DNA from 3 places in the Clostridium beijerinckii genome. Region 1 is predicted to be linked to each of the others. Evidence: predicted binding sites of a transcription regulator. Region 1 holds the regulator's gene; each other region holds the start of a gene.
The links. Region 1 encodes Rex, which represses fermentation and respiration genes when NADH is low (regulators of the CRP and FNR family bind a similar motif). Its sites were predicted from a motif close to ATTGTTAANNNNTTAACAAT; they were not measured.
Positions count from the first base shown of each region.

Region 1 (10,435 bases):
GGTTAGCACCATATTTCATAGCTGTATCAATATCTTCAACTGAAGCTATTCCTTCTTGTAGTATAAATGAAGCTTCGTTAATCATTGGGATTAATATTCTGTTTACAACGAATCCTGGAGCTTCTGCAACTTCTACTGGTTCTTTTCCAATAGCAACTGATAATTCCTTAACAGCATCAAAAGTTTCTTGAGAAGTAGCTATTCCTTTAATAATTTCAACAAGCTTCATTACTGGAGCTGGATTAAAGAAATGCATTCCGATAACTTTATCAGGTCTCTTTGTAGCTGAAGCAACTTCAGTAATTGATAAAGATGAAGTGTTTGAAGCTAAAATCGCTTCTGGCTTACAAATTCCATCTAATTCAGCAAAGATTTCCTTCTTAATTTTCATGTTTTCGATTGCAGCTTCAACTACTAAATCACAGTCAGCAGCTAATTTCATATCAGTTGTTCCTGAAATTCTTGAAAGTATAGCTTCTTTATCTTCTTCAGACATTTTTCCTTTAGCAACTTGCTTTTCTAATCCTTTAGTGATTCCAGCTATTCCTCTGTCAACAAATTCTTCCTTTATGTCTCTTACAATTACTTCACAACCTTTTTGAGCGAATGCTTGAACGATACCAGCACCCATAGTTCCTGCTCCAAGTACAAAAATCTTTTTCATGAATTATTCCTCCTCTAAATCTTTTCATTATAGATATCCTTAGCTAAAATATGTATTTTAACTAAGGATTAACTTCATAATTATCTAATTGTTACTTATTGAATAATATTGTTAATTAATTATCTTTAATGTTACATTATTAACTTTCAATAGTACAATCTAACAAAAATATATCTAAATTAACCGAATAATTATTCAGCGCTCTTTATTTCTTTAACTTGAGCTATTAATTCTGGTACTACTTTAGTAAGATCACCAACTATTGCATAGTCAGCAATTTTCATTATTGGAGCTGAATCATCTTTATTTACAGCAATGATTAAATCTGAATCTTGCATACCAGCAACGTGTTGGATAGCTCCAGAAATACCACAAGCTATATATATTTGAGGTCTAACAGTCTTACCAGTTTGACCTACTTGATATGCTCCATCAATCCATCCTTTTTCTACAGCTGCTCTTGATCCAGCTACAGTTCCGCCTAAAGCTTCTGCTAATTCTTTAAGTAATTGGAAGTTTTCTTTGTTTCCAACTCCTCTACCACCTGATACGATGAAATCTGCTTCAGCTATATCAACGATATCTTTCTTAGCTTTTATAGTTTCTAAAACTTTAGTTCTTACATCGCTATCTGCTAATTTAACATCAACTTTTTCAATTTTACATTTAGATGGATCAGTTGTAATCTTTGCAAATACTCCTGGTCTTACTGTTGCCATTTGTGGTCTATGTTCCGGACAAGCAATTGTAGCCATTAAGTTACCACCAAATGCTGGTCTTGTAGCTAAAAGATCGCCATTTGTAACATCAACGTCAATTGATGTACAGTCTGCTGTTAATCCTGTTGATAATCTAGCAGCTATTCTTGGACCTAAATCTCTTCCGATGAAAGTAGCTCCTACGAATAATATTCCTGGTTTTCTTTCATTTGCTAAATCACAAATAACTTTTGTGTAAGCATCAGTTGTATAGTGTTCTAAGTTTTTATCATCAGCAACTAAAACTTCATCTGCACCGTGCTCTGCTAAAGTTTTTGCTAATCCTTCTATGTTGCTACCTAATAATAAAGCTGTAAGATTTACTCCTAATTCATCAGCAATTCTTCTACCTTCACCAAGTAGTTCTAAAGATACTTTTTGTAATTCGCCTTCTCTTTGTTCAGCAAAGACCCAAACGCCTTTGTAATCTGCTATATTCATAATAAATTACCCTCCTATTATCTTAGATGTAGTGTTTTTCTTTTAATTTTCCTACAACATAGTATGCTGCATTTTTAGGTGCTTCTCTTACGATTTCTCCTGCACCTTTAACTTCCTTAGTCATTGACTTCTTAACCTTTGTAGGTGAGCCTTTAAGCCCTAATTCAGCTACATCTACATCTATATCAGCTGCGCTCATAACTTTGATTTCATCATCTGAAGTTTCGAATATATCTACAACATTCATATATCTAGTTTCATTTAATTCTTCGATTGCAGTTAATAGACATGGAGTTTTAACTTCTACTACTTGATGTCCATCTTCTAGTGCTCTATTTACTATTAATGTATTTCCTTCAACTTTAACGTCTTGAACGTAAGTTACTTGAGGAATGTTTAAATGTTCTGCTATTTCTGGTCCTACTTGAGCAGTATCTCCATCAATCGCTTGTCTTCCAGCAAATACTAAATCATAATCTAATTTAGCTATTACTCCTGCAAGTGCCTTTGAAGTAGCTAAAGTATCTGCTCCTCCAAGTGCTCTATCTGTTAATAGGACAGCTTCATCAGCTCCCATACATAATGCTTCTCTTAATACTGCTTTAGCCATTGGAAGTCCCATACTTATTACAGTAACTTTTCCTCCAACTTTTTCTTTTAATTGTAATGCACCTTCTAAAGCGTGTTTATCCTCTGGGTTCATTATTGATGGAACACCATCTCTTATTAATGTACCAGTTTTAGGATCAATTTTTACTGCTGTAGTATCTGGAACTTGTTTTACACAAACTACTATATTCATTCTAAAAGTCCTCCTATCTTAAAATGCTTCCTGCGATAACCATCTTTTGAACTTCTGAAGTTCCTTCGTAGATTTCGCATATCTTAGCATCTCTCATCATTCTTTCTACTGGGTATTCTTTAGTGTATCCATATCCACCAAAGATTTGAACTGCCTTAGTTGTAACTTCCATTGCAACATCTGCAGCAAATAATTTAGCTCTTGCAGCATCTACTGAATAAGGTTGACCTGCTTGCTTCTTTGTTGCAGCTAGGTATACTAAGTATTTAGCAGCTTGAATTTTAACGTCCATTTCAGCTATATACCATTGTAATCCTTGGAATGCTGATAATGATTTATTGAATTGTTTTCTTTCTTTCATATAGTTAACAGCTTCTTCAAATGCACCTTCTGCAATACCTAAAGCTTGAGCTGCTATACCAATTCTTCCTCCATCAAGAGTTTTCATTGCTATACCAAATCCCTTACCTTCTACGCTTAGTAAGTTTTCTTTTGGTACTATACAGTTTTCCATAACTAATTCAGTTGTTGAAGATGCTCTAATACCCATCTTGTTTTCTAATTTTCCTATTGAGAATCCTGGGAATGACTTTTCTACTATGAATGCAGAAATTCCTTTAGTTCCTTTAGATTTATCAGTCATAGCAAATATTATGAAAGTTTCAGCAACTCCACCATTTGTTATGAAGATTTTTGAACCATTTAATACATAATGGTCTCCTTCTAATACAGCAGTTGTTTGTTGTCCTGCAGCATCTGTACCAGCACCTGGTTCAGTTAATCCGAAAGCACCGATCTTTTTACCACTGCAAAGATCAGGTAAATATTTTGCTCTTTGTTCTTTAGTTCCATTTTCATTTATTACTGATGCACATAATGATGTATGTGCTGAAAGAATAACTCCTGTAGTACCACAAACTTTTGATAATTCTTCCACAGCAATTATATATGAAAGAACATCTCCGCCTGCTCCACCAAATTCTTTAGAAAATGGGATACCCATCATTCCAAGCTTAGCCATTTTTTCAACGTTTTCCATAGGGAATCTTTCTGTTTCGTCGATTTCAGCAGCTATTGGCTTAACTTCATTTACTGCGAATTCTCTAACCATTTGTTGTACTAATTGTTGTTCTCTAGTTAATTGGAAATTCATTAAATTACCCTCCTTGTTAATTAAACCTATTTGATACAAACTATATATAAATCTCTAATAGATTTTTAACTAATTATTAAAAAATTATTTATTTTGAAAATTCTTTTCTGCTCTTCTTTCTAAGAACGCAGTCATTCCTTCTGTTTGATCTTCTGTTGCAAAGCACTTTCCAAAGTCTTCTGCTTCTATTAATATAGCTGCATCTATATCAACTTGCATTCCTCTGTCTATAGCATCTTTACAATATGCAACTGCTTTTGGAGCATTAGCTGCAATCTTGTTAGCCATTGCTTTTGCTTCTTCCATCAATTTTTCTAATTCAACTACTTTATTAACTAAACCTATTCTATAAGCTTCTTCTGCATTTATAAGGTCACAAGTATATATTAATTCTTTAGCTTTTCCTGGTCCAACTATTCTTGCTAATCTTTGAGTCCCACCAAATCCTGGAGTTATTCCAAGTCCTGCTTCTGGTTGACCAAATTTAGCCTTAACTGAAGCTATTCTTATGTCACATGACATAGCAAGTTCACATCCACCACCAAGAGCAAATCCTGATATAGCTGCGATAACTGGCTTATCCAATTTTTCTAATCTTCTGAAGACATTATTTCCTAAGATACCAAATTCTTTACCTTGTTCTTCATTAAGATCTTTCATTTCTGAAATATCTGCTCCAGCAACAAAAGATTTCTCACCAGCACCAGTAACTATAACTGCATACACATTGTTGTCTGCTTCTAAATCATCTAAAACAACATTTAAATCTTTTAGTGTTTCTGAATTCAATGCATTTAATGCCTTTGGTCTATTGATTGTAACAATAGCTAAATGCCCTTCTTTTTCAAGAATAACATTTTTTAATTCCATTCTAAGGACCTCCTTCAAACTTGCTTATTTTTTTAATTTTCACACTATTTTTGATATTTTTTATCCAATTGTTAATAATATAACAAATAAGTTTAAAAAAATATCAAGACTTCACGCCTCAATTAAAATTATAATACGTTCCTAGATTATTTGCAATAAAATATTGCGTTATTAATATAAGTTTTTAAGTATATGAAAAAATAACTGATCAAAGGTATATATCTATTTTCATGCCAAACAGAGAAGAAAACTTTATTCATGTAAAGCTTTTGGATAAAATTTTCTTAAATCTATTTCTAAAAACAAATATATATATTTGATCTGTTATTTTTTGAACAAGCTTTAAATAATATATTGCATATGTTTATTATACTTTTAACTTTCACTCTCATTTAACAAATAAATTAAAGTCAATAAACTTTCACTTAGATGCACATTTTCTACTTTTACATGATCTGGAACTACTAAATCTACAGGTGCAAAATTCCAAATTGCTCTTACTCCACCCCTTATTAATTCATCAGCGACAACTTGCGCATTTTTTCTAGGAACACAAATTATACCAATATCTATTTTATGTTCTTCTAGTACTAATTCCATTTCGTCTATATCCATTATTTCTACATCTCTGATTTTCATTCCTATTAATTTAGGATTTGCATCAAATATTGCTGTTATCTTAAATCCTAAATTTTCAAATCTAGAATAATTCGAAACTGCTTGCCCTATATTTCCAGCGCCAACCAGTGCAGCTTCATAACCTCTGTCTAATCCCAATATAGCGCTAATTTGGGTATATAGTTCCTTAACATTATATCCATAACCTTGTTGTCCAAAATCTCCAAAACAATTTAAATCTTGTCTAATTTGTGATGCAGTAAAGCCAATCTTTTCTCCTAATTCCTTTGAAGAAATTCTATCCACCTCATTTTTCATAAGTTCTTCAAGATATCTATGATACTTAGGCAACCTTTTGATAACTGCCATCGATATATTTTTATGCTTTTCCATATCTACTTTCTCCTATTTCAATACTTTTATATTTTTCGACCCTATAATATTTATATCAAACTAAATTATATAACTACTATTTAGACTTTTATTAATTATGATTAGTCTATTTATTAACAATCAATTTTAAAATTATATTCACATTGTTAAATTTTAATTAATTGTTATAATTTATAATTCTACCATATTTCTATATTTTTATGTCAAGCTTAATTAAATTATTTATTCAAAAGTGCCTATAAATTTAAAATTTCTCTTGATAAGCAGCAGAAGTCTCCAGAAAACTCACTACTATGAAATTTTACTTTTTTATATTTTGACCACTTTTTTTAATTTAAACCGCTTTATTTTTAACCTTTTCTATATAATAACAATATCAATACTTAAACATGTGTTCAAGAATTTTATTTTAACATTATGATTTTTGTTTATATTAAATAATATCTTTATAAAATTTTATACCTTTTAACAAAATCAAAAAAATATTTCAAAATAATTTTTCAACCATTTTGAAATATTTCTTATCTTAAGAAATTAAATTACTTTAATTACCTTATTTTCATTGATAAACGCATTGTTCAATATCATATTTAATACGCTATCGCAAACATAATACGAAAAGGTTAAATCATTATAATAATTTATAGTTCCGTCATATTGCTTCTGTAGCTGCATTATAAACTCTTCTATATTACTTGAATCTACATGTGTATTTATAATTCCTGTCGGATCAAACGATTTAGCTACCTTAGCTAAATTTTTCTCATACATCATATGATGTTTTACAGCGCTCGTACTCTTAAATTCCCATCTATAATAGTGTGGTGCACAGAAAAAATCACATAAAAAGTGACATATTACTCCAAGCTCTTCACTAAACTTATCAATTGTCATATCATAGTATATTTCTTCCAATGATAATGATGATAAATGTATAATCTTTTCAATAATCATATCTATACTTTCATTAAAATAATGTTTCTTAAATTTATATTTAGGCGCACAATCAGGTTTCACGTTCCCCCATATAAATCTTTTATTATTAATTAAATAAATACTCTTTGTATTAGCATATTTTATAATATTTTCTGCCATAATTTTATGAGTATTGATCATCAATGTTTGACCACTTCCTCTGCATATTAAATTTTATATTTTATAAATGCCTCATTTAGGCATTTCGTTATTTTTTCATAAATTAAATTTGTTTTGTACACTTATAATAATACTCTAGATTCAAATTTACAACACTTTATTAATCGATTTCTTCAAGTATTATATGTACTAATACCCAAGAATATCAAAGTTCATAACTTATTAAACTATATTAGCAAAAATATTAGTTTAATATAGTTTAAGCATACATTTCATATGGTTTCCTCATATACTAATTCATATAATTTATAGTATTAATCATGATATTAATTATACTATTAAACTAACTATTTAATAACTTAATATACTAACGACTTTGTATTTCAACAATTAAATCATCATATCATCCTGATACATTAATTGAAAGTATCTAGATTTCTTGTATACGATCTTCTATTGTTCTAAATCTTAAATATCGTTCTTCCTACAGCCCCTTCATTGTTATCTACTGAACTTCACTCATACCTCTAATAATTGACTTGCTCTAACTTGCACATGCTTTCTAAGTGCATTTCCAAAGATAAATAAGCTGCTTCAATATCATTAAGATATCTCGAAACAGCTTACTTACTATAGAAATTTATTATATTCTTTATTTTCGTTTAGCCTATTTAATAAATGCTTTATTTCCTGATCCTTATTTTTATCCATTACAAGAATGACATCTCCAGCATCTACTACAACTAGATCTTTTATTCCAAACCCAATTATTAGATTCTTGTCCCCAAATATAGAGCAATTCTCGCAATCGTCAATATAAACATTCTTAGATATACTATTATTTCTATAAGTGCTCAGTAGCCTACTTAAAGCGCCAAAGCTTCCCATATCATCCCAACTAAAATCACATTTAATAACATATGCTTTTCTTGTTCTTTGCATAACTCCAAAGTCTATAGAAATTCCGTCTATAAGTTCATATTGCTCTTTTATAACATTCTCTTCATTTTCTTCTCCTAAATTTTTATATATTTCCATCAATGATTTATGCAATTTAGGCAAGTATTTTTCTATTTCTCTTAGGATAACATCAGCTCTAAATATAAACATTCCAGAATTCCATAAATAAGTTCCTTTTAATATAAAGTCCTTAGCCACCTCTGAATTTGGTTTTTCTGTAAACCTTGCAATTTTATAAGTTGGAATACTTCCAGCAGTTCTTTCCCCCATTTCTATATATCCATATCCTGTTTCAGGTCTACTAGGTTCAATCCCAAGTGTAACGATACACCTTCTCCTATTTGCCATTTCTATTGCTTGTGATAAAGTATCTATATAATTCTTCTCACCCTGAATATAGTGATCTGATGGTAATACAACCATTACTGCATTAGCATCTTGTTTTAATAATTTTACTGCAGACAAACCTATACAAGTTGCAGTTTCCTTATTAGCAGGCTCTACAAAAATATTTTCCTCTCTAATTCCTATTAGTTCATCCTTAACCTTTTCTTTGTAGTCCATGTTGGTCACAATATAAATATTATCTCTGTCTATTAATGGTATTATCCTATCAACAGTATTAACTAAGAAACTTTTATCGTTAATTAGCTTTAAAAATTGTTTTGGTTGATCGGCTCTTGATAGAGGATATAGTCTACTGCCCTTACCTCCAGCTAAAATCAGCCCGTATATCACGCATTTTCAACTCCATGTAATGATACTAGTTCATTATATGTCAAAATATTTGTATGTGTGAGTCTATAGTAAAAAGAACACTAAATTATTTCCTTTAAATGCTCTCCTCCATGAATTATAGACCTTCCATTGTATTTCCTTCACCAACTAGGCTATAGAAATCTTTTGTAAATACCTCTACTGCACTTTTAGTCGCATCATGTTTTATTAATCCTTCTATCACATCTGGTGCTGCTGTAACTGATCCAATTCCATACTTGCACAAATTTAAAACTTGTTGTGAATTTTTGAAACTTGCAGCTAATACATCCGAATTTAATCCATGCATCTTAAACATGTCATGAATATCTTTTGCAACTTGGACTCCATCAGCTCCCATATTATCAATCCTATTTACATAAGGTGCTGTATATCTTGCCCCTGCTTTTGCTGCCATGAATGCTTGCATTGAAGTATAAATAGCTGTTGCTGTGATATTTACATTTTCCTTGCTTAATAATTTCATAGCTTTTATTCCTTCAGGTGTTACAGGAATTTTAATATAAGTATCTTTTCCAAGGACATCTAACATATGATGTGCTTCATTAATCATTTTCTCAGCAGTTAGCGATACTACTTGTGCATGTAATTGTACACCTTCAGGCAAGAATCCTCTAATTGCTTTTAATACCTCCATTGGATTCCCACCCTGTTTTTTTAATATAGATGGATTTGTTGTAACTCCATCACATGGGTAAAATTCATAAATTCTTTTAATAGCCTCTAAGTTTGCATCATCAATTAACATTAACATTTTTCTTCTCCCTCTCTCTTTTTAATTTATATACTTAAATTAAGTAAATGTGTTATAAACACTATAAAGCAATACTACTATTCCAAGAATATATATTCTTATATTGTAATATTCTAAACAATATATATTCTTAAGAATTTTAGAACTTTAGAATATTAGAATAAAAACATTTTTATTCATATCTTTTTATTCAACAATAAATGCATATGCATAAATCAGCTACTTGACTAAATTTTCTATCCCTGCTGAATAAGCTATATAATAAAATTCCTCCATTTGAGTCTCAGTATACATTTTAGGATTCTCTTCAAAACAATAATCTAAATTATTGATTAAGTTGTATTTTGATTTTGCAAGTGGATTATAATTTAATAATTCATATCTTGCTTTTGAGTAAATGCTTGAAATATATCCACTTATATCATAAATATTATTTTTAGTTGCTGTAAATTGAGGTATTAGCGGAGTTCTGATAATAACATTGTCTTTCTTATTGCTTTCTAAAATAAACTTGATGTTCTTTTTGATTAGTTCATTACCTACACCAGTAAAAACCTTATGCTTATCATTATCAAATACCTTTAAATCTGCAAAAATTGTATCTAAATAAGGTAGTGCTTCTATTATATATTCAGTCGGAACGAATAAAGAAGTTTCAATTGCTGTGTTTATCCCAGCTTCTTTTAACATTTTAAGTAATGAAACTGCAAATTCTTTCTGGTACAATGGCTCCCCGCCAGATAAAGTTACTCCACCACCGTATTTAAAAAACACTTTATCCTTCAGTGCTATTTCTATAACTTCATCTAAAGTATAATTTTTAGAATCCATAGTCAACGCACCGGTCGGACAAATATCTGTAGCAATCTTATTTTGTTCATCTGTACATTTATCTTGAACAACACATATTTTATTATTTTCTCGTATAATTGATTTATTAGAGCATTTTTTAATACATAACTCACAATTAATACATTTATTTTCAAAATGAATCAAATGCTCCTCTGGAGAAATACCTTCCGGATTCTGACACCAAACACATTTAAGCGGACATCCTTTTAAAAAAATTGTTGTTCTTATGCCATCACCATCATGTGTTGAAAATCTCCTTATATCAAAAATTCTTCCTGTTAAAGATGTATAATATTTT
Region 1 covers NZ_CP144906.1:322,323-332,757, reverse strand. The annotation lists gene PZA12_RS01575 (3-hydroxybutyryl-CoA dehydrogenase) at 1-664, opposite strand, end outside; gene PZA12_RS01570 (electron transfer flavoprotein subunit alpha/FixB family protein) at 856-1,863, opposite strand; gene PZA12_RS01565 (electron transfer flavoprotein subunit beta/FixA family protein) at 1,886-2,665, opposite strand; gene PZA12_RS01560 (acyl-CoA dehydrogenase) at 2,679-3,818, opposite strand; gene PZA12_RS01555 (short-chain-enoyl-CoA hydratase) at 3,903-4,688, opposite strand; gene PZA12_RS01550 (redox-sensing transcriptional repressor Rex) at 5,064-5,699, opposite strand; gene PZA12_RS01545 (zinc dependent phospholipase C family protein) at 6,234-6,815, opposite strand; gene PZA12_RS01540 (mannose-1-phosphate guanylyltransferase) at 7,425-8,492, opposite strand; gene PZA12_RS01535 (transaldolase family protein) at 8,608-9,285, opposite strand; gene PZA12_RS01530 (glycyl-radical enzyme activating protein) at 9,505-10,435, opposite strand, start outside.

Region 2 (10,435 bases), 1.0 Mb from region 1:
ATATTTTAACACCTGCTTCTAATAATTCTCCCACATAAGAACTTGCTGCCCATTGCATGAAGAAATGATCTGGTTTTCCCGGTATTATAATCCGTACATCTACCCCTGATAATGCAGATATTTTTAATGATTCCAATATTGGTGAATCAAGAACTAGATACGGAGTTTCCAAATACAAATTATTCTTAGCATTATTAATTAATTTTAAATAAGCATTTCTAATATATTCTTCCTTGTGATCCGGGCCACTAGTTACAATCTGTATTCCCACATCTCCTAAGTCTTTCTTGAATTCTTTTGCATATTTATTATAATCAATTATTTTTTCACCAGATGCATGACACCAATCCAATAAAAATCTTTCATTTAATGCATTAACTGCCTCTCCCTCTATTCTTACATGAGTATCTCTCCAAAAGCCAACTTCAGGATCTTCATTTATATATTCTTTTCCAACATTAAACCCTCCAACATAGCCGTACTGACCATCAATAACAACTATTTTTCTGTGATTTCTATAATTTATACGAGTATTTATATGTGGTAAAATTCCTGGAAAAAACAGTGAAAACTTCCCACCTGCATTCAAGTATTCCCTAAGAACTTTTTTACTCAACTTGCGTGATCCCATACTATCTAATAATAATCTAACTTCTAATCCGCTTTTAACTTTCTTAGTTAGTTCATCAAGTATCTGTTTTCCAATAGTGTCTCCTCTAAATATATAATATTCAACATGAATAAACTTTTTAGCATTTTTTATGTCTTCAATTAACTGACTAAATTTTTCTTTTCCATTTACATATACATCAATTTTATTATTAGTAGTGTATTTTACGCCAGAATTATTAAAATTTAGCCTCCTTAAATCAGCAAATTTTTCTCCTCCATCATGACTGTGTTTATTGGATTTATATGTATCTTTTAAGTTTTTTCTCTTCTTTTCATCAAATTTTATTTTTTCCTTAAAAATCTTTTGTCTGCTTAGATTTTGACCAAACATGATGTAAATCACAAATCCAAGGCCAGGTAAAATCATTAATATTAAGATCCATGCCCATGTTGTTGTTGGATCTTTTCTTTCTATAAACACTAATGATAAAGAAAAAAGTATATTCAAAACTAAAGTTATAACTGTTAAGCCTAAAAGTATGTTCATTGATTCACATCCCTATATTAAACTCTTCCCTATTCTAATATTGTATCATAATAACTTATTCTAAAAAAAATATTATTTGCTTTTTTAGATGTAATATTACTCATAACTAAAAATTAATTTCATTTTTAATAAGAAAACTACTACTAATATTATTTCAAATATTGCATAAACAATAAGTAGTAATAAGTTTTTACTATTAAACACATATATATAAGTCAACTTCTTGACTTTTTTTGATTTCTTAATATATAATATTATTAAAATTTTATATTGTGCGATGAATAGGAGTACTAGTAATAATTATATCTTAAAGAGAGCTGTTGTTTGGTGTAAAATAGCGTTATATTATTATGAACTTGCCTAGGAGCTTACTTGTTAAAAGCAAGTACGGTAAACCCGTTAAAATAATAAGTGAGAAGGATAAATTTGTTTTTTATCTCTTCTAATTAAGAGTGGTACCACGGAAATTATGCTTTCGTCTCTTTGTTTTAGAGATGAGAGCTTTTTTAATTTATCCATTATTAATGTATAATTTTAATATTTTAATTAAAACTTTGTTTTAATAACATATTTTTCAATTATTATAAGTGTTTTTCTTTTATATGCATTATATTGTGCATTTTACATTAAAATTATAGGAGGCTATATCATGGCAAATTACGGAACAAAAATTGATGAAAAGTGGCAAAAATTTTGGGAGGAGAATGAGGTTTATAAATTTAATCCTGAAAATTTAGATAAAAAACTCTATACATTAGAAATGTTTTCTTATCCATCAGGTGCTCAATTGCATGCTGGTCACTGGTTTAACTATGGTCCAACAGATTCATGGGCAAGACTTAAGAGAATGCAAGGATATAATGTATTCCAACCAATGGGATTTGATGCCTTTGGATTACCTGCTGAAAATTATGCTATAAAAACAGGAATTCATCCTCAAGATTCTACTTTAAAAAATATTGAGACAATGGAAAAACAATTGAAATCTATGGGTGCTATGTTTAACTGGGAAAACGAAGTTGTTACTTGTCTTCCTGATTATTATAAATGGACTCAATGGCTATTCTTGAAACTTTACGAGAAAGGTCTAGCTTACAGAAAAAAAGCACCTGTAAATTGGTGTCCATCATGCAATACAGTATTAGCTAATGAACAAGTTGTTGATGGTGTTTGTGAAAGATGTAGTACTGAAGTTACAAAGAAAGATCTTACTCAATGGTTCTTTAAAATAACTGAGTACGGCGATGAATTACTTGATAAATTAGATGGTTTAGATTGGCCTGAAAAAACAAAGTCTATGCAAAAGCACTGGATTGGAAGATCTTATGGTGCAGAGGTTACTTTCAAAGTCAAGGATTCAGATTTGAAATTCGATGTATTTACTACAAGAGTTGATACTTTAAACGGTGTTACTTATGTAGTTTTAGCTCCTGAAAACAAACTAGTTGATGAGTTAACTCTTCCAGAGTATAAGGCTGCTGTTGAAGAATATAAGGAAGCTGCTGCAAAGCAATCTGAAATTGAAAGACAATCAGTTTCAAAAGAAAAGACAGGAGCATTCACAGGATCTTATGCCATTAACCCTATTAACGGAAAAATAGTTCCTATTTGGATTTCTGATTATGTATTGGCTACTTATGGTACAGGATGTGTTATGGCAGTTCCTGCTCATGATGAAAGAGATTTTGCTTTTGCAACAAAATTCAATTTACCAATCGAAAGAGTTATAACTGATAAAGAAAATACTAATCCAGACCTTCCATATTGCGAATATGGAGTACTTGTTAATTCAGGAAAATTCGATGGATTAACAACTGATGAGGCTAAAAAGAAAATCGTTGAAGAATTAGAAAAAGATGAATTAGGAGCAATGAAGAAAAACTTCAGATTAAGAGACTGGCTAGTTTCAAGACAAAGATATTGGGGTGCTCCAATTCCTGTTATATACTGTGATGATTGTGGAATAGTTCCAGTACCTGAAAAGGATCTTCCAGTGAAACTTCCTTACAATGTTGAATTTACGCCAGATGGTAAATCACCATTAGGTAAATGTGAGGATTTTGTAAATACAACTTGTCCTCATTGTGGGAAGCCTGCAAAGAGAGAAGCTGATACTTTAGATACTTTTGTATGTTCATCTTTTTACTATTTAAGATATGTAGACAATAAAAACGATGATGCACCTTTTGATTCTGAAAAAGTCAACAAAATGCTTCCTGTAGACAAATATGTTGGTGGACCAGAACATGCTTGCATGCATTTATTATATGCTAGATTCATAACAAAAGCTCTAAGAGATATGGGATATTTAAACTTTGATGAACCATTCTTAAGCTTAACTCACCAAGGATTGATATTAGGACCAGATGGACTTAAAATGAGTAAATCAAAAGGAAATACTATTTCTCCTGATGATTATATTAAAGAATATGGCGCTGACGTATTTAGAATGTATTTAATGTTTGGATTTGGTTATACTGAAGGTGGAGCTTGGAGCGACGATGGAATAAAATCTGTTGGCAAATTCGTGGATAGAATTGAAAGAATCCTTGAAAATTGCAGAAATATAATAAATTCAAATGAGAGCACTAAAGATTCTATTGATTCAGCTGAAAAAGAATTAAACTTCTGGAAACATAATACTATTAAAGGTGTTACTGAAGACGGAGATAAAATGCAATTTAACACTGCAATAGCAAGACTTATGGAGCTTACAAATGCTCTTAATAAGTACACTCAAGAAAATATTAAAAACGCAAACTTCTTAAAAGAAACTATAGTTGATTTCATAAAACTACTTGCACCATTTGCTCCTCACTTTGCTGAAGAGCAATGGAGCTTACTTGGAAATAATTCAACAATCTTTAATGAAAAATGGCCAGAATTTAATCCTGCTGCTTTAGTTAAAGATGAAGTCGAAATTGCAATCCAAATAAATGGTAAAATAAAGACTAAAATCATGGTAGCTTCTAATTTAGATGAAGAAGGTATAAAATCTGCTTCATTAGAAAATGAGACTATTAAAGAAAATACTGAAGGTAAAACTATAGTTAAAGTTATTGTAATTAAAGGAAGACTTGTTAATATAGTTGTAAAATAAAAAAGTGGCCACTTGGCCACTTTTTTATTTATGACTTTTCCTTATTCCTACTTATCCCCTTGCTTAACTATCAAAATTTATACTATTAAATATTCCTCCAATATCCTTAAGTGAATTAAATATTAAAGTCGGCTGTATTTCAGATTCCTTTAGATTTTTCATTTGAGTTTCCCCTGTCAAGACTAGAATTGTAACTGCCTTATTGCCTTTTCCTATAGCAATATCTGTATATAACCTATCTCCTACAAAGGCAACTTCTTCTTCTTTAAGTTTCATATTCTTAAGTATATAATTCAAAGTATAAGAAGACGGCTTACCAAAAAATGTAGGTTTCACTCCTGTAGATGCAGTAATCATTGAACATATAGATCCACAATCTGGCATAAAACCATTTTCTATAGGACAATTGAAATCTGGATTTACCGCCAAAAAAGTAGCTCCATTTCTAATAAAGTCACATGCTTTTGAAACATTTTTATAAGCTAATGAAGTATCAAATCCTGCTACTACCACCTCTGCATTTTCTCCTACTATATTAATATTGGAATTTACAAAATCTTTTTTTAAATATTCGTTACCTAAAACAAATACTCTTTTATTTTGAAATTCTCTTTTTATATAATCAATTATTACTTCATTAGATATCATCATCATGTCATCCTTTACGTCATAGCCCATATTAGTTATTTTATTTATATAAAATTCAGCATTTTTTGAAGAATTGTTTGTAAAGAATTTAAACTTTATATTATTTTCATCTAATATTCTTAGGAATTCTATAGATCCGTCTAATAATGTGTTACCTAGGTATACTGTTCCATCTAAATCAAGAATAAAACATTTTATCTTTTTTAATAATGTTCTCTCATCCTCTTTTATATCTAAATATTTATTTAACATGCTATGCCCTCTCAGCTAAATAATTTTTAATCTTATATGAAAATTCATCTAGTAAATCCAAATCACCTAAAAAACTTAAAATTGTATATCTCGGCCTAACCTCTTTAGCCATTACTGTTGCATCTAACATCGTTTTAATCTCAATTCCAACATCCTCTGGTTCAGCTGCTGCACCAACTTTTTTAAGAATAGCTTTTATTTCCCCTGCTGTCGGGATATCTTTAATAACATCTTTTATTTCATTAATGTTTTCTCTAATGCTGCTAATTCTTTCTAATCTACTTTCTATAGAATTCCTTTTTTCTTTTGCAGCTGTTTTGATAATTTCAGGTGCTGCTTTTCCATAAAATTGTTTAATATTTTTTTCCCATTGGTCTTGATCAAATAGCTTAGCTTTATTAATAGCTTGATCAAAATTAATTTCATATTCAGATAATATTTCACGTAATTTCGTAGTTATGATTGTAGATATTCCCACCTTTGTTCCATGAAGCACAGCTTTTTTACCTTCAAATAAAAACATCATTTCTAGATAATGAGCTAAATGATGTTCAGAACCTGAAGCTGGTCTTGAATTGCCAACAAAGCTCATAGCAATTCCAGTTAGAACTAATGCTTCCATTAGATTTTTTATTGCCGTTTCATCCCTATTTATCATTTTCTCTGAATTATCCATACATTTTTGTATAGAATCCTCTACCATTTTAACTGTTACATCGCAATAATATTCTTTATTTATAATCTTGCTAAGTTTCCAATCATTTAATGCAGAATACTTTCCAACAATATCTCCAAATCCAGCTAGAATCATTTCCATAGGTGCATCTTTCAATATATTAACATCTCCAATAATTGCTTTAGGCACATCAACTTGATAAGTAGTTTTAAGATTTTCAACTATTAATGCAGAACCATTTGATGCAAATCCATCCATAGATGGTGCAGTAGCCACAATAACTGATGAAATTTCTAGTTTACGACTAACAAATTTGCCTAAATCATTTAATGTACCTGAGCCTATTGTTAAAATAACATCTATATCTTTATCAAACTGCATAAATAGTTTACCTACAGCACTTTCATCCGGAACAAGATCATCCTCTGGTTCAAATATAAATTTTTTATACTCAAATTTTCCTTCTTTCAATGCAGCTTCAACTAGATTTCCAGCTGCTTTATAAGTATTTTTATCCGCTACAACTAATGCATTTTTAAATCCTAAATCTCTCAATATATCAGGCACTTTTTTAATTGCATTTTTTTCTATTAATACACGTTCTAAACCTATATTATGTGCTCTGCCACATGTGCATTTTAATCCACTTTTTAGAAAATCATCTATTTTTAAATCACTAACATTGTTTATATTTAACTCCATGCATATCACTTCCTAATTAATATTTTTGCTTAATTAACAATGAGTATGTTGCAATACTTTGTATATGTCTGAAACTCTTGATTCATAAGTAACTAAATATACTTCTAAAGAAGTACAAAATTGCAGCATACATATTTATTTTTATTAATTAAAATATACCTAAGGCTCCTAAAATTGCTCCTGCAAGTATAAGCACAACCATTAATTTAATTGGAGATGTCCCTCTTCTTACCATTTTTAATACAATCAACGTTAATGCAAATGGTATTAACCCCGGCATTAATTTATCTAATAAATCTGTTTGCAAACTAAATTTAACTTCTCCCATATTAAAACTCAAATTAGTTTGTAAAGTAATAAATCTTCCAACTAGTCCTCCCATTACGAGAGTTCCAAGTACTGATGCAGTCTCAATTACTTTATTAATTTTCCCACCTTGTAATATTTGTTCTACTGCTTTCTTACCAAGATTGTATCCGCTCATCCATAAACTTAATGAAATACTAGTCATTATTGCATATTGTGCTATTAAAAATATAATTGGACCAAAAATATTCTTAGTATTTGTAATTCCTATACATATTGCAAGCAAAATAGGTGTAATAATTCCCTGTGTCAATGTATCACCAACACCTGCAAGGGGCCCCATTAATCCTGTTTTTATCGCATTAAAACCTTCATCATTAATTGGATTACCACCAGCCTTCTCCTCTTCCATGGCTATAGTAATACCATGTATAACTGATCCACAAATAGGTTCTGTATTAAAAAAAGCTAAATGCCTTTGTACTGCTGCCTTTTTATCTTCATTACTCTTATACAATTTTTTTATTACAGGTAACATGGAATGTGCAAAAGCCGTAGCTTGTAATCTTTCGTAATTATAATTTGATTGTGCGAAAAAAAACCATCTAATCCATGACTTTATTACATCTCTTTTATCTAAAACTTTAGTTTTATTATCATCAATTGATTTATTTTCAGGTATAATCTTTATATTTGACATGTATATTCCCCCCTTGTAAATTTTCTTCTATGCATTATTAGGTGATGAATTATTGCCTTTTATTGCAGTTACTGTTAATGCAATTACTAGTCCTATTATAGAAATGATAACTATATCAAGTTTAAAATATACTGACATTATAATCCCTAGTACAAAAAACGGCATTGTAAATGAGTTTCCTATTAGTTTTAAGTTCATTGCAATACCTAATGCTGGTAACATTGCTCCTATTACATTAAATACATGCAATACACTATCATTCATAACACTTAACATTCCAGACACTGCATCGGGACCGAAATATACTACTAATGCAGCTGGAATGAAGCTAAGTAAAAATAATACTATTTGCGGCGGTATTGTATTTATGAGACTGAGTGAATCTATATTCCCCTTTTCTACCTCTCTATCAGCCCAATGAACAAAAAATGAGTTAATTGTCATTTTTCCTATCCATAATACTGTAGCTATAGTTCCAAGTGGAACTGCAATTGCCATAGCAGTTGATACATCTAAGCCGGAAGTTATAGCCAATGCAGTACCTACATATCCTGCAAATGATGGATCACCCATTTGAGCTCCACCCGCTGATATAAATCCTAGATATATAACATTTATACCTGCACCTATTAATGCTCCCTCCAGAGGTTGTCCTAATATTATTCCTGTTATTAGTCCTGCTACTAAAGGCCTATTAAATGTAAAAAATCCAACATAAGTAAACCATGGACTCCATGAAATATAGTAAAATAACCCTATTAATACCGCTTGTAGAATCGTAACATGCATATAAATTCCTCCTAAATTATAATTTAATTACTAATCACTTCTATAATAATTTATCTAATGTTATTTGTTTTGCATCAGGGACAATTTGCATAAAAACCTTTACACCACATCTCATAAGTTCCCTAAACGATTCTCTTTCTTCATCAGAAACTGAAATATTTTTATATAGTTGTTTTCTTCCTTGTCGTGCTCCCATTCCTCCAAGATTTAACTCCTTAATTCCAATTCCTGCTTTTACAAGACCAAGGACAGTCATAGGAGCTTTAACTAAAATCAATATTCTCTCACCATCGTCATCTTTATTTAAAATTTTAACTGCATCATCTACTCCATATATCTCCACTTTAAGTGAACTAGGTGCTGCAGATTTTAGAACCATTTGCATAAATGAATCTTGTGCTACTGCATCATCTACTACTATAATTTTAGTTGCCTTTGTAATTTTGGACCATGCAGTTGCAACTTGACCATGTATTAGCCTATCATCAATTCTTGTAAGAACAATATTTAACATATATAATCTCTCCCTTTTTCCATTTATTTTAATAATGTATTTAATTCATTAAATAATTCTTTTACTCCCATAACCCCTGCTTCCATGCAATGCGCCGTCAATTCATCTAACTCATAAGATTCTCTCATAGTAATTGCTTCAAGTAACATAGGTAAATTAACACCTGTTATACATTTAAATTTAATATTACTTATTTTATTTGAATTTAAAGCAACAACATTATAAGGACTTCCACCTAACAGATCTGCCAGTACTAAAACACCTTCCCCGTTGTCTAACAATTTAATAGATTCTCTAACCTTGTCTCCTAATACTTCAATACTATCTCCATGTTCAAGTCCTAAAGTTAATATCTTATCTTGTTTTCCTACAATAAGCTCAGCACTTTTTAATATTTCTTCTGAAAATTTTCCGTGAGTGACGAGTAAAATTCCTATCATAAGATTCACCTCCTCTTGTTTTTCTTTATACCTTATATACAAGCAACTATCGTGCCAATAATTAACTTAAAGCGTCTCACTATATATAGCATAGTATTTGAACCATTCTGGACACTATGCTCTTGCACATTTTTTAGTTAATACAATATTTCTCATCATAAAAAAATTTATTTATTTGATAATTTAATATTTAAAAATCAGCATGTGTATTCAATGTGTATTTAATGTGTATTTAATGTGTATTTAATGTGTATTTAAAAAAGTCTAAATGCAAATACACATTTAGACTTTTTAGTATTACTATTATATTTTTATTAAGCTCAAGGGGCACCTCGTCCAGGAGTGTTACGGATGCTAGCTATCGGATAAATTACAGTAACTTTAACTTACTGTTAAACATCTTCTTCAATTTTAATATTGTTTAAATCAAAATTAATATCCACCATTTCAACTATATATGCTAGTTCACCATTAGGAATGTGTATTCCAAATACTTCTTCAACTATAATAAAATTATTTTTTACAACCTCAAAAAGTTGCTCTTTTGCAGCTTTAATTTGATGAAATTTTTTATACGGCAATGTCTCATTTCTTATAACTCTTTCAATCATACATGAACAATGAAATAAAAACTTAATATACATGGCATCATCAATGTCTTTGTTATAAATAGACGCTATATTTTTCAAAACTTCATCTAACGTTTTAGACGCTTTTTTAGCACTTAAAAAAGTTAATATTTCTTCTAGCATGCTCACAGCATAATCTCTACAATTTATATTTTCTGATTCAACTTCCATTGGTGGATTACTTATTTTTATACCGTCTCCAATTAATGAGCTTACGTTTTTTACACTTTCAACTAATATATCCATAGTTATATCAGGCATCATTGCCTTTCTAGCAGCCTCAATAACCATTGGAGTGCTAACCATTTTCAGCATTTGTGTTTTTATACCAGTTTTTTCTGCAATTATATCTGAAAATGTGGTTAGTGATCCCATGTCTACTAATAAAAGAACTCCTCCTTCACAATCGATTTCTTTAACCATATCTATAGCCTTGCTTAGGGCTATCTCCACCTTTTCTTCCAACGGCATATCCAATGCATGAATACAGTTGCAGCCTAAAAGTGCCTTTGCAACTTCT
Region 2 covers NZ_CP144906.1:4,879,006-4,889,440, forward strand. The annotation lists gene cls (cardiolipin synthase) at 1-1,159, opposite strand, end outside; T-box leader at 1,428-1,645, shown strand; gene leuS (leucine--tRNA ligase) at 1,809-4,259, shown strand; gene PZA12_RS22220 (HAD-IIA family hydrolase) at 4,323-5,159, opposite strand; gene PZA12_RS22225 (sn-glycerol-1-phosphate dehydrogenase) at 5,161-6,537, opposite strand; gene PZA12_RS22230 (PTS system mannose/fructose/sorbose family transporter subunit IID) at 6,686-7,543, opposite strand; gene PZA12_RS22235 (PTS mannose/fructose/sorbose/N-acetylgalactosamine transporter subunit IIC) at 7,571-8,332, opposite strand; gene PZA12_RS22240 (PTS system mannose/fructose/N-acetylgalactosamine-transporter subunit IIB) at 8,373-8,846, opposite strand; gene PZA12_RS22245 (PTS sugar transporter subunit IIA) at 8,870-9,286, opposite strand; gene PZA12_RS22250 (sigma-54-dependent transcriptional regulator) at 9,679-10,435, opposite strand, start outside.
Region 2: a site for Rex is predicted at 6,559-6,578, ahead of PZA12_RS22225 (sn-glycerol-1-phosphate dehydrogenase). Genes of this name have one in related genera too.

Region 3 (10,435 bases), 1.9 Mb from region 1:
TATGTATATTATACCAAGTCCAATTAATATGAATACTATGGATGATAATGCAACTGAAATTTCCAAAGTGCTTAATTCTGATAATATTTCATTTCTTGCTATTGTAACTGCTACAGACCAATTAGTTTCTTTTACTGGAGCATAACTTACAAACTTATCTACACCTTCATATTGATATTCGCCCAACCCTGTTTCTCCAGAGATCATTTTCTTTTCAATATTTGCTAACCCCTGTAAATTAGCATCCTTTTCTGCTGCCTCAATTCCATTATACATTTGAGTAACTAAATCCCTATTTTTATGGGCTATTACCACTCCACTGTTATTTATCATAAATGAAGCTCCTGTTTGCCCAAACTTAACTTGATCTGTTAAATCACTTAAGTCGTTACCATCTTGTGATTCAGCTAATACTCCTACAATCTCATTATTGTATTTAATAGGAACTGCATATATAACTAGAAGAGTTCCATCAGTTTTATTTATTAATGGATCTGATACACTCCTTGTACCACTCATAGCTTTCTTAAAATAGTCTCTGTCTTTTACATTGGCTGTTAATCCCAATGTATTTATAAGATTTCCATCTTTATCTATATAACTTAGTCTATTGCAGCCAGTCCTCTTAACTTCACCTGAAAGAATCGATACTTTGTCTTGTAATAAGCTATTAGGATTATTTATATCTGGCCTTGCAGCAATAGCCTCTAGTGAATTTAATTCTCCCTCAATTCTTCCTTGAATATTACTTGCAGTCTGCTCTGCAATTCTAGGTAAAGTCTTATTTAAATTTGACTTTAATCCATTTAATGCGCTTATAACAGAAACTATGCCTAATCCAATACATGCAATTCCTATTATCAGCCCAAAGAATACTGTTAATTTTGTTTTTATACTTCTCATAATATCCCCCTTTAATATAATTAATACTTGAACTTAAGATGATTAATCCTCTTTAATATCGATCCTAAATTCATATTTTATACATTTTTTGACCTAATAATATTATTATACCATCTTTTCATCAAAATTCGTATTATTATTATCATTGGTTTTCATGAAATATTTTGTTATTTTAAAGCTATTCTCTATATTATTGAAAAAGCATCTCTATACATGGTCGAATTTGCTCCCATAAGTCATATTTCTTTAAATATTCCGCAGCCAGCCTAAGATTTCTTATTATCTTTTAATAAAATTCATCATTACTGTTTTCATTTAATTACAAACCTTATCCATCAATTTATATTTGTTCTTTAATAATCTTATTTCTATTAGAATTTTATGTTCATTAAAAACATAACAACTATTATTAGCTCAACCCTATAGCAAATTTTGATTATTATAGGATAAAAAAAAGACTCCAGGTTTAAATCCCCGAGCCTTTTTGCCTATCTTTACTTTTTTCACCGCTAGCTATAATAAACGTCTTTCCATATCTCGTATCTACATAAAACTTTTCATATGATAGTGCCAATTTTTGAAGGAATTTATCATAAAATTTTATAACATCATTTTTTCCTTCATTTGTTTTAAATACTTTACCCATCTCCATCTATTTTCTCCTTAGTATCATAATTTCGAAATCCAACTTTCAGCTTCTGCAATATCCTTAAAAGTTCTAAAATTGTTTCCTTTGTTAGATTCCATGATCATTTCTTTAAATCTATCATTAAGTTTTTCTTCATTTTCTATAATAACTGCGACTTTCACGTGATAATTTATAAATTTTTGCAACGCCATACCTGCGAGTCTAGTCTTAAGATTGAAAAAATCTTCAGATAATACATTTGAATGAAACATAATTGTATAAACGTCATTTTCCATACAAATAGATATACAATCCACCACATCTTGCTCTGAAGAAAGTTTCCATACTTCAGAAGCAAATTCTATATATTTAACATTATTTTTATTTACCACTTTATAATTCAAAATATTCACTCCCCTCTATATATTAGTTTGTTCCACAAGCATAGAAATAGATTTTAGCATTTCTTCAATGAAGCTTACATTCCCCCATAATAAAACCCTTAGCCTGTTTTCTTTTTCATCATATTTCATATTAATTGTTGATTTCCCCATTTTGGGGTCTTTACAATTCATTACTGCTATAAGCGTATTTGATATTCTAAAGTATTGTTCTTTATCCACATCATTTATATCAACAACAGTAGATACATTTATTTTTTGTTTTTCTGCTTCTTTAACTTCTCCATTAGTAAGAAAATCAATACTTGATTCATCACTAGTTTTTTTATTATTTATATTAACATTATTCTTTTCCATAAAAAGACTTAAATCATGACCAGAAATTCTCCATTGCTTTCCCACTTTACTTGCAGCAAGTTTTCCTTCTGTTATAAACTTTCTAATAGTTTTGTGATGCATGCCTAATATTTCTGCTACTTTATCTATTGTATAAAATTGATTCTCCATAAAAAATCTACCCTTTCAAAATTGATCTATGGTCAAATTATAATAATTCTTTTTACTTACGTCAAGCACTTTATTGTACTTTGTTATACTTTATTGTATTTTATTGAGCCATGATATAAAAATCTCACTACGTTCATGCCTTTTCTTAACTACGATTTAGTAAAATCTATATATACTACAATTCACAATGCACATTCCACAATTACGGCTAAAATTCTTGTAATATTCTTAGAATTATGATGAAGAATTAGTTTTGCAAAATATTATATAAATCTTTATATTCACAACATTTATCATAAACTTTCTTGCATAAACAAGATAATAAGAAGGAGAACCACATCCATAATCCGGACTTGGTTCTCCTCCATTACTTAAATATATTATTAAATTGCAATTTATAAAGTAAACTTAACTTGTGCACACTTATTGAGTAGTCACAGCGTAAGCGACCATCATTAAATAACTTCTTTGGTTTTAAAAAATTATTTTAAGTTCAATTTTTCAATTGCCCACTCTGCCATTTCTCGTACCTTTGGATTACTATCATTACAAGCATACAGTATATGTTCTTTATATTGCTCTTTATAGTCATTTACCATTACATTGATAGCATTAACTTTCCATTTCCAAACACTTGATTTATCTATATACCAAAACTTAGGCTGCATAACTTCTTCTAAAAATTTATAATCCATTTTGATTATTTTTTCTAGAGATATTTGTTCACTTAATTCCTGCAGATTAGGAAATTCTTCTGTTTCCTGCCAACGATTTTTATTCATAGGGCATGCATCTTGGCAGGCATCACAACCATAAACCCAATTTCCTATTTCTTCTCTATATTTTTCATTAATCATATCTCTTCCCATAAATGTAGTTATACAAGATACACATGCTATAGGATTCATTGTATATGGTTTTGATAATGAAGCTGAAGGGCATGCCTTCATGCATAGATTGCATTTATCGGAACAAGGTCTTACATTTGGTATTTCTACTGCTTCTAATTCCTTATCAATAAGCCATGCATCCAAATACACTGATGAGCCATTTTCAGTATAAAAGAAATTATTCTTTCGAACTATTCCAAGTCCAGCTTTCATAGCTGCAAAGCGTAGTGGCACAAGTCCAAAACCTCTTTCAGTTTCTGCTCTAAGCCCTAACTCTTGCATATATTCTTCAAATTTTACACTGTCTTGAAAATCTTTAGAATTCTTATCTTTTCTTGCATCAACCAAATAGTATTTTGCAATCATGCCTTTTAAATGTTCTGGAATATGATATTTGCCATATCTTCTCACACATATTACAATTGATTTTGCCCAAGGATAAGTATCTTGCAATTGTGTAAAACGATATTGACCTTGATAAAAACCTTTGGACTCTGGAACACGTTCAACCCGTTCATCAAGTCTTTCTTTATAGCCATCTATATCAGATATTTTAATGATTCCACACTTTTCATATCCTAAATTTAATGCTGCACTTTTTATTTTATCTGCTAATAAAGTCATTTTCTCTACACCCTTTCTTAGGTTAGGTAAAAAGATAATAAATTATATATGTTGCAATTGAATTTCTGTATTTAACCCTTTATTGAGCTCTTTGTTTACTAGAATAATAAATGTAAGTTTATTATTGCAACATATATAGTATGCTTGATTGTTATTGTTATTTATTTCACATATCCTAATTAATGATTATAATTATTCTCTTTCAACTATTAAGGCAGTCCCTTGACCTCCACCAATGCATAATGTTGCAAGTCCTTTTTTTGCATCTCTTTTTTCCATAGCATGTAGCAAAGTTACTAAAATACGTGCTCCAGATGCACCAATAGGATGTCCAAGAGCTATGGTTCCCCCATTAACATTTACTTTATTCATGTCTAAGTTTAAATCTCTAGCTATTGCTATACTTTGTGATGCATAAGCTTCATTTGCTTCTATTAAATCTAAATCCTCAGCTTTTAAATTTATTTTATCTAAGGCAGCTTTTGTTGCATAAAATGCACCATACCCCATTATTGCTGGATCTAATCCTGCTGATCCATAAGAAGTTATTTTAGCAAGTGGTTTTATTCCTAGAGCTTTAGCTTTATCCGCACTCATAATTACTAACGCTGCTGCTCCATCATTTAATCCAGATGCATTTCCTGCTGTAACTGTACCATTTTCTTTAAAAATAGGTTTAAGTTTTTTTAATGCTTCTATAGTATTACCGAACCTAGGGAATTCATCTTGGTCAAATATTATTTCACCTTTTTTAGTTTTAATTACTACAGGAACTATTTCATCTTTGAATTCTCCACTCTTGATAGCCTTTTCAGCTTTTTGTTGTGATAAAAGTGAAAATTCGTCTTGTTCTTCTCTTGTTACATTCCATTTCTCAGCCACGTTTTCTGCAGTTACTCCCATATGATAGTCATTGAATGCATCCCATAAACCATCTTTTATCATTTCATCAATGAATTCTCCATGTCCCATTCTTTGTCCCCATCTTGCATTATCAAGTAAAAATGGTGCACTAGACATGTTTTCCATACCACCTACTACGATAGCATCAGCATCACCAGCTTTTATAATTTGAGCTGCTAAACTTATAGCTCTTAATCCTGAACCACAAACCTTATTAATTGTAAATGCAGGTATTTCTACAGGTAGTCCAGCTTTCACAGCTGCTTGCCTTGCTGGGTTTTGTCCAAGGCCTGCTTGAAGCACATTTCCAAAGATAACTTCATTAATTTCCTCTGGTTTAATATTTGCTCTTTTAACAGCTTCTTTTATTACTATTGCACCTAATTCAACTGCTGGTACATCTTTTAAAGTCTTTCCATAAGCTCCTATTGCAGTTCTTACCGCACTTACTATTACTACATCTTTCATTTCGTATTCCTCCCATATTGAAAAGTTTACTTGTTATTTTTTTAACAAATTTTGATATAAAAAATTTATTCGCATTAATTATTTAAGAATGTTCATAAAACTTAATAGTTTAATTTGCAGCTGCTCTATGACTTTATATTATCAGATGATTATATATTTGTAAAATTGATATATTCCAATTGACAATTCGATTTTTTCGATATATTATTGAATTAACATAAAGATCGGAGTGAAATTAATGGATATAAGACATTTCAAAACTTTTAAAAGTATTATAGAAGAAGGTAATTTTTCAAATGCAGCGATGAAATTAGGGTATACTCAATCTACTGTTACCTCACAAATTCAGCAGCTAGAGCAGGAGCTCTCAATAAAATTATTCGAAAAAATTGGACGTAATATGGTATTAACTCCTTTAGGAAAAGAATTAATACCATACGCCGATGAATTGCTTAATACAGTGAAAAAGATTGAAAGCATTGGTAAATATGGCGATAACATCACAGGAGAATTAAAAATTGCCGTTGCAGAATCTTTAATGTCTTATAAATTACAAAATGTATTAGCTATGTTTAAGGAAAAAGCCCCTAATGTAAGACTTTCTATGGTTGCGCTAAATTGCTATGACATAAAAAATATGTTAGCCAGTGGTGAAATAGACCTTGGCTTGATGTATAATGTGGGAAGTAAAAATGAAAGTTTAAATGCTGTGAAGCTTTCTGATTTTGATGTAGCTTTAGTATGCTCACCGCAATTTGAACAAGAAAAATTAGATTTCAGCACGCCTAACCAAAAAATAAATACAAGCCTTATCATCAATGAAGTTGAATCAATTTATCGAAAAATACTTGAAAGTTATTTTTTTGATAAAAATATATTCCTAGATAACACAATCGAACTTGGCAGCATTGAGGCGATAAAAAAATGTGTTGCAAGTAATCTTGGAATTTCGTTTTTACCTCGTTTTACAATAGAGGAGGAGCTTGAAAATGGTAAATTAAAAGAGCTCAAAGCAGGCGACTTAAATGCTAAAATCACGGCAATATATGCTTATCACAAGAATAAGTGGATCAGTCCTGCAATGTCTTTATTTATTGAATTGGTGAGAAAAGATTTTAATATTCAATAACTATAGATATCCAGCTTTAAAATTATATTTATGTGTGGCAAAACCGAAATTAGATACAAATTTGTTCCAGCGGACTAATGAAATTTTCGCTGGATAGTTCTAAGTTGAAGGTTGAACCCATTTCTGCATGCTCCAAAAACAAGTTTGGGACAAGCAGAAAATGGAACAACCTTCAACTAAGAACCAATCACAACTCAATTTCAAATGCCGCTTTCACAAACATGTATATAATTTCTAGTAGGATCCACAAATATTAAAGTATATCTTTTGGTTTAGATATCTATATTTCTATATAAAATTTTACCCATCAGAATATATGACTTTTCTGGTGGGTTTATTTGTTCATTTTATCACTTAGGTCACACTTAAACTGCGCATGGATTTTTTGATTCTTACAAATTTTATATTTTTCTTCTACTATATATTTAGATCCTTGAGATACTGCTCCTAAATTGAGCCTATCATTATTAATAGTCGACCTAATTTACCATTCAACGTTTTTTATTTTCTAGGTAGGTAATAATATCTTCTACATATCCATCATTAAAATTGTTTTCGCTTAATATATAATAATTATTTTTACTTATATCATCTATATCGACCTTGTCTTTTATATATGGAGATATTAAGAGTAATGTATCTTCATCCTGAATTAAATTTTTTAGGTCATCATATGTAGAATCAACATGAACTTTATAATCCATATTTTTTTCTTTCAATTTTTGATTTAACTTTTCTTTCAGAGTTTCAGAAAGAGATTTTTTAAAAATATTTAATCCTCCATCCATTCCAAAGGGATTTGGTCTAGCCCCTACTATTACTTTGGCGATGATAATAATATTTTTCAATTTTATTTCCTCCAATATTTTCTCATATACTATATAATACCATAAATTTAATTAAACCCCATGCTATTTATCAAATGTAGTAATGAAATTAGAGTATATCCAATCTACTGTTAATTCACGAATTTACCATCTATAACAATGACTATCAATCAAGTTATTAGCCCAAATTGGACTTCATCACTCCAAACAAAAAAATAGTAGCCCAATGATTACTCATGGATAGCTACTAATTTTTTAACTATTATAAAATTATAGTGATACCAGTTGCCTAAGCAACTAGAATTATATACTATATGGTTTTAAAACATATTTCCGCATGTTTATTTGCCAAATTGTTCTTCCGTAATATCAAGTGTCGAAAGGTTACCAGCGTCACTTTACTTTTCAAATTAGTCAACGCATATTACTCCTTTTATCTAAAATCTCATAATATAGATTTTAGTCCAATCAGAGTATTATTATCTGTAGCTTTTACATCGGTATTTAGCGAAACAGATGCCAACGGAGTAACTATGGATTTCTTATCCTAAAAAGAATCCATATATACACTCTTAATCAACGCAAGCTTATAAGCTCTTGTTGATCAAGAATAGTATCTTTTAATTATAGTAAAGTACCGCCAGATGCTTCAATACGTTGACCTGTAACCCATCCCATTTCATCCGTGCATAGACTAGCGACAACACCTCCAATATCAGAAGCTTCTCCAATTCTTCCGAGTGCAGCATGAGAACCAACAATATCTTTCAAACCTGGATTTTTAATATAAGTATCTCCACTAAATTCAGTGTTAACAGCTCCAGGCGCTATAGTATTCACTCTTATACCTCTAGCTCCTAATTCTACAGCTAAATATCTAGAAAAAACTTCTACTGAACCTTTTGCTGAAGCATAAAGTCCAGAACCTGGGAATGTAAAGCGAGTTAATCCTGTTGAAGTGTTCACAATTCCACCTTTGTCAGCAATAAGCGGAATTAGTTTTTGTGTCAAAAAGAAAACTCCTTTAAAGTGTATATTAACTATTTTGTCAAATTCCTCTTCTGTAACTTCTAAAATAGGAGTGTGATTTGAGATCCCAGCATTATTAATTAAAAAATTAAACTGCTCTCTATTCCATTTATCCTTTAAAACATCTGATAACTTAGATGCAAAGGAATCAAAGGAAGATATATTACTTACATCAAGCTGAATAGCAGCAGCTTTACCACCATTTGCTTCAATTTCTTTTACAACTTCATCTGCTTTTTCTTTTTGATTATTGTAAGTGATAATTACATCTATTCCTTTTTTAGATAATGTTATTGCAGAATTTCTGCCAATTCCACGACTTCCACCTGTAACTAATGCAATTTTATTATTTGGGTTCATAAAAACCTCTCCTTTAAATATTTATTAACCATTTAGAAATTAATATCTCATTATTTATACTGCTACTTATACTTCAAAGATAGTATTAGTCATCAGTTTTAATGTTAATCCAAGAAGGTATAAGTTACTTGAAATTTAATTTCCTATGATTTATACTCATGTTAATACCTAGAGATATCTCTAGGTCAAGCTTTTTTTTTTATAAATTTTAAAGGGGGATTTTAAAATTGACTTATACAATAAAAGATATATCAAAAATGTTTGGAATTTCTATATATACAATTCGTTTTTATGACAAAGAAGGACTTCTACCATTTGTCATGAGAAATAAGTCAGGAAACAGAGTTTTTACTGAATCAGACGTAGGTCTGTTTAGAACAATTTGCTGTTTAAAGAATACTGGCATGCAACTTAAAGATATAAAAAAGTATATTGATTTCTGCATGGAAGGTACTAGCACCATAGATTCACGAAAAGAATTACTTTTAAAACATCAAGAAGTAATTTTAAATCAAATAAATGAACTCAATGAAAATTTAGACCTTATTCATTTTAAAATAGAAAGGTATTCATCTCCTGACTCAGTCCAAATTATTAACGCAGAAAGAAAAAAATTTTATGATGAAAAACGTGAAAATAACTTACTATAGTAATCAGACTTGTTCTACTTAAACCTAATACTTCCTCTAAATATTTATATATGTATCTATGAAAACAGTTTTAATGGTGCATATTTGTATTTAAAACTGTTCTCCTATAAATATATAATAAGTTATAAAGTGGTTCATGTGTAAATATGTTGTAATTCCTTATAAAAATTATAATAGATGAAATATTCAATGTCTAACCATTATTTCTTCTACTAAAATTAGCTATTTACAATTTTTCAAGAAGATATTATTAAAACATATACGCTAAATTCTGCTAACTATTAATTGTTATATACTAATTTCACATTACTTATGATACGGTATTTTTACCTATGAAAATAGTCCGAAGCAAGTCATATAAATACCTCAGACTATAAATCTTATTTACTTATGATATAGTTCACTCTTTATCATTCTAAACTCTTTTTACTGATTAAAAAGTTTGTATAGTCATATAAATTTCTGCTACATAGTTCTTATAATTCTTTTTTCCAGATATAAAACAATCTAAGTTATTATCATAGGCGGCTTATATTGAAATATATACATTAATCAAATCTATTAACCTGAAAAAGTTTCAAATCTTCAGAAGCTGTTCCTAAATACAATTGACTAAGCATAATTCCACCCAGTATAGCAAATAAAATACCATTTGCTCCATAGCCTAAGCAATACCATAATTTTTTATTGTTTGGGTCCTTTCCTAAAAAGCCTAAATTATCTTGTGTTGATGCAAATGCTCCACAATACCTATAATCTATTTCTATATTCAAGTCCGGAAATAAATTTTTAAGTCTTTGTTCTAATTTATCATATTGTTTTTCACATAATTTCTCATTAAATATGTCCGGCATAAAATTTATATCTTTTCCTCCAATTATTATCCGATTGTCATTAGTAGTCCTAAAATAATTGTATGGAACCTCATTATCTCTAATTACTACACCCTTATAGATTTCTCTAAGGTTTTCTATTGGTTTTGTTGCTATATTGAATGCTGTGGTTTTGATTCCAAATGCTCTTTTTGTAAAAAGTTCAGTATTATATCCTGTTGCGACTAATAAAATTTTACCTCTAACTTTATGTCCATACACTGTTTCTGATATAACTTCATTT
Region 3 covers NZ_CP144906.1:3,980,986-3,991,420, forward strand. The annotation lists gene PZA12_RS18435 (methyl-accepting chemotaxis protein) at 1-903, opposite strand, end outside; gene PZA12_RS18440 (hypothetical protein) at 1,370-1,555, opposite strand; gene PZA12_RS18445 (DUF4180 domain-containing protein) at 1,573-1,935, opposite strand; gene PZA12_RS18450 (helix-turn-helix domain-containing protein) at 1,951-2,439, opposite strand; gene PZA12_RS18455 (epoxyqueuosine reductase) at 2,922-3,953, opposite strand; gene PZA12_RS18460 (acetyl-CoA C-acetyltransferase) at 4,146-5,324, opposite strand; gene PZA12_RS18465 (LysR family transcriptional regulator) at 5,563-6,453, shown strand; gene PZA12_RS18470 (hypothetical protein) at 6,945-7,301, opposite strand; gene PZA12_RS18475 (SDR family NAD(P)-dependent oxidoreductase) at 7,905-8,669, opposite strand; gene PZA12_RS18480 (MerR family transcriptional regulator) at 8,897-9,319, shown strand; gene PZA12_RS18485 (NAD(P)/FAD-dependent oxidoreductase) at 9,868-10,435, opposite strand, start outside.
Region 3: a site for Rex is predicted at 5,354-5,373, ahead of PZA12_RS18460 (acetyl-CoA C-acetyltransferase). Genes of this name have one in related genera too.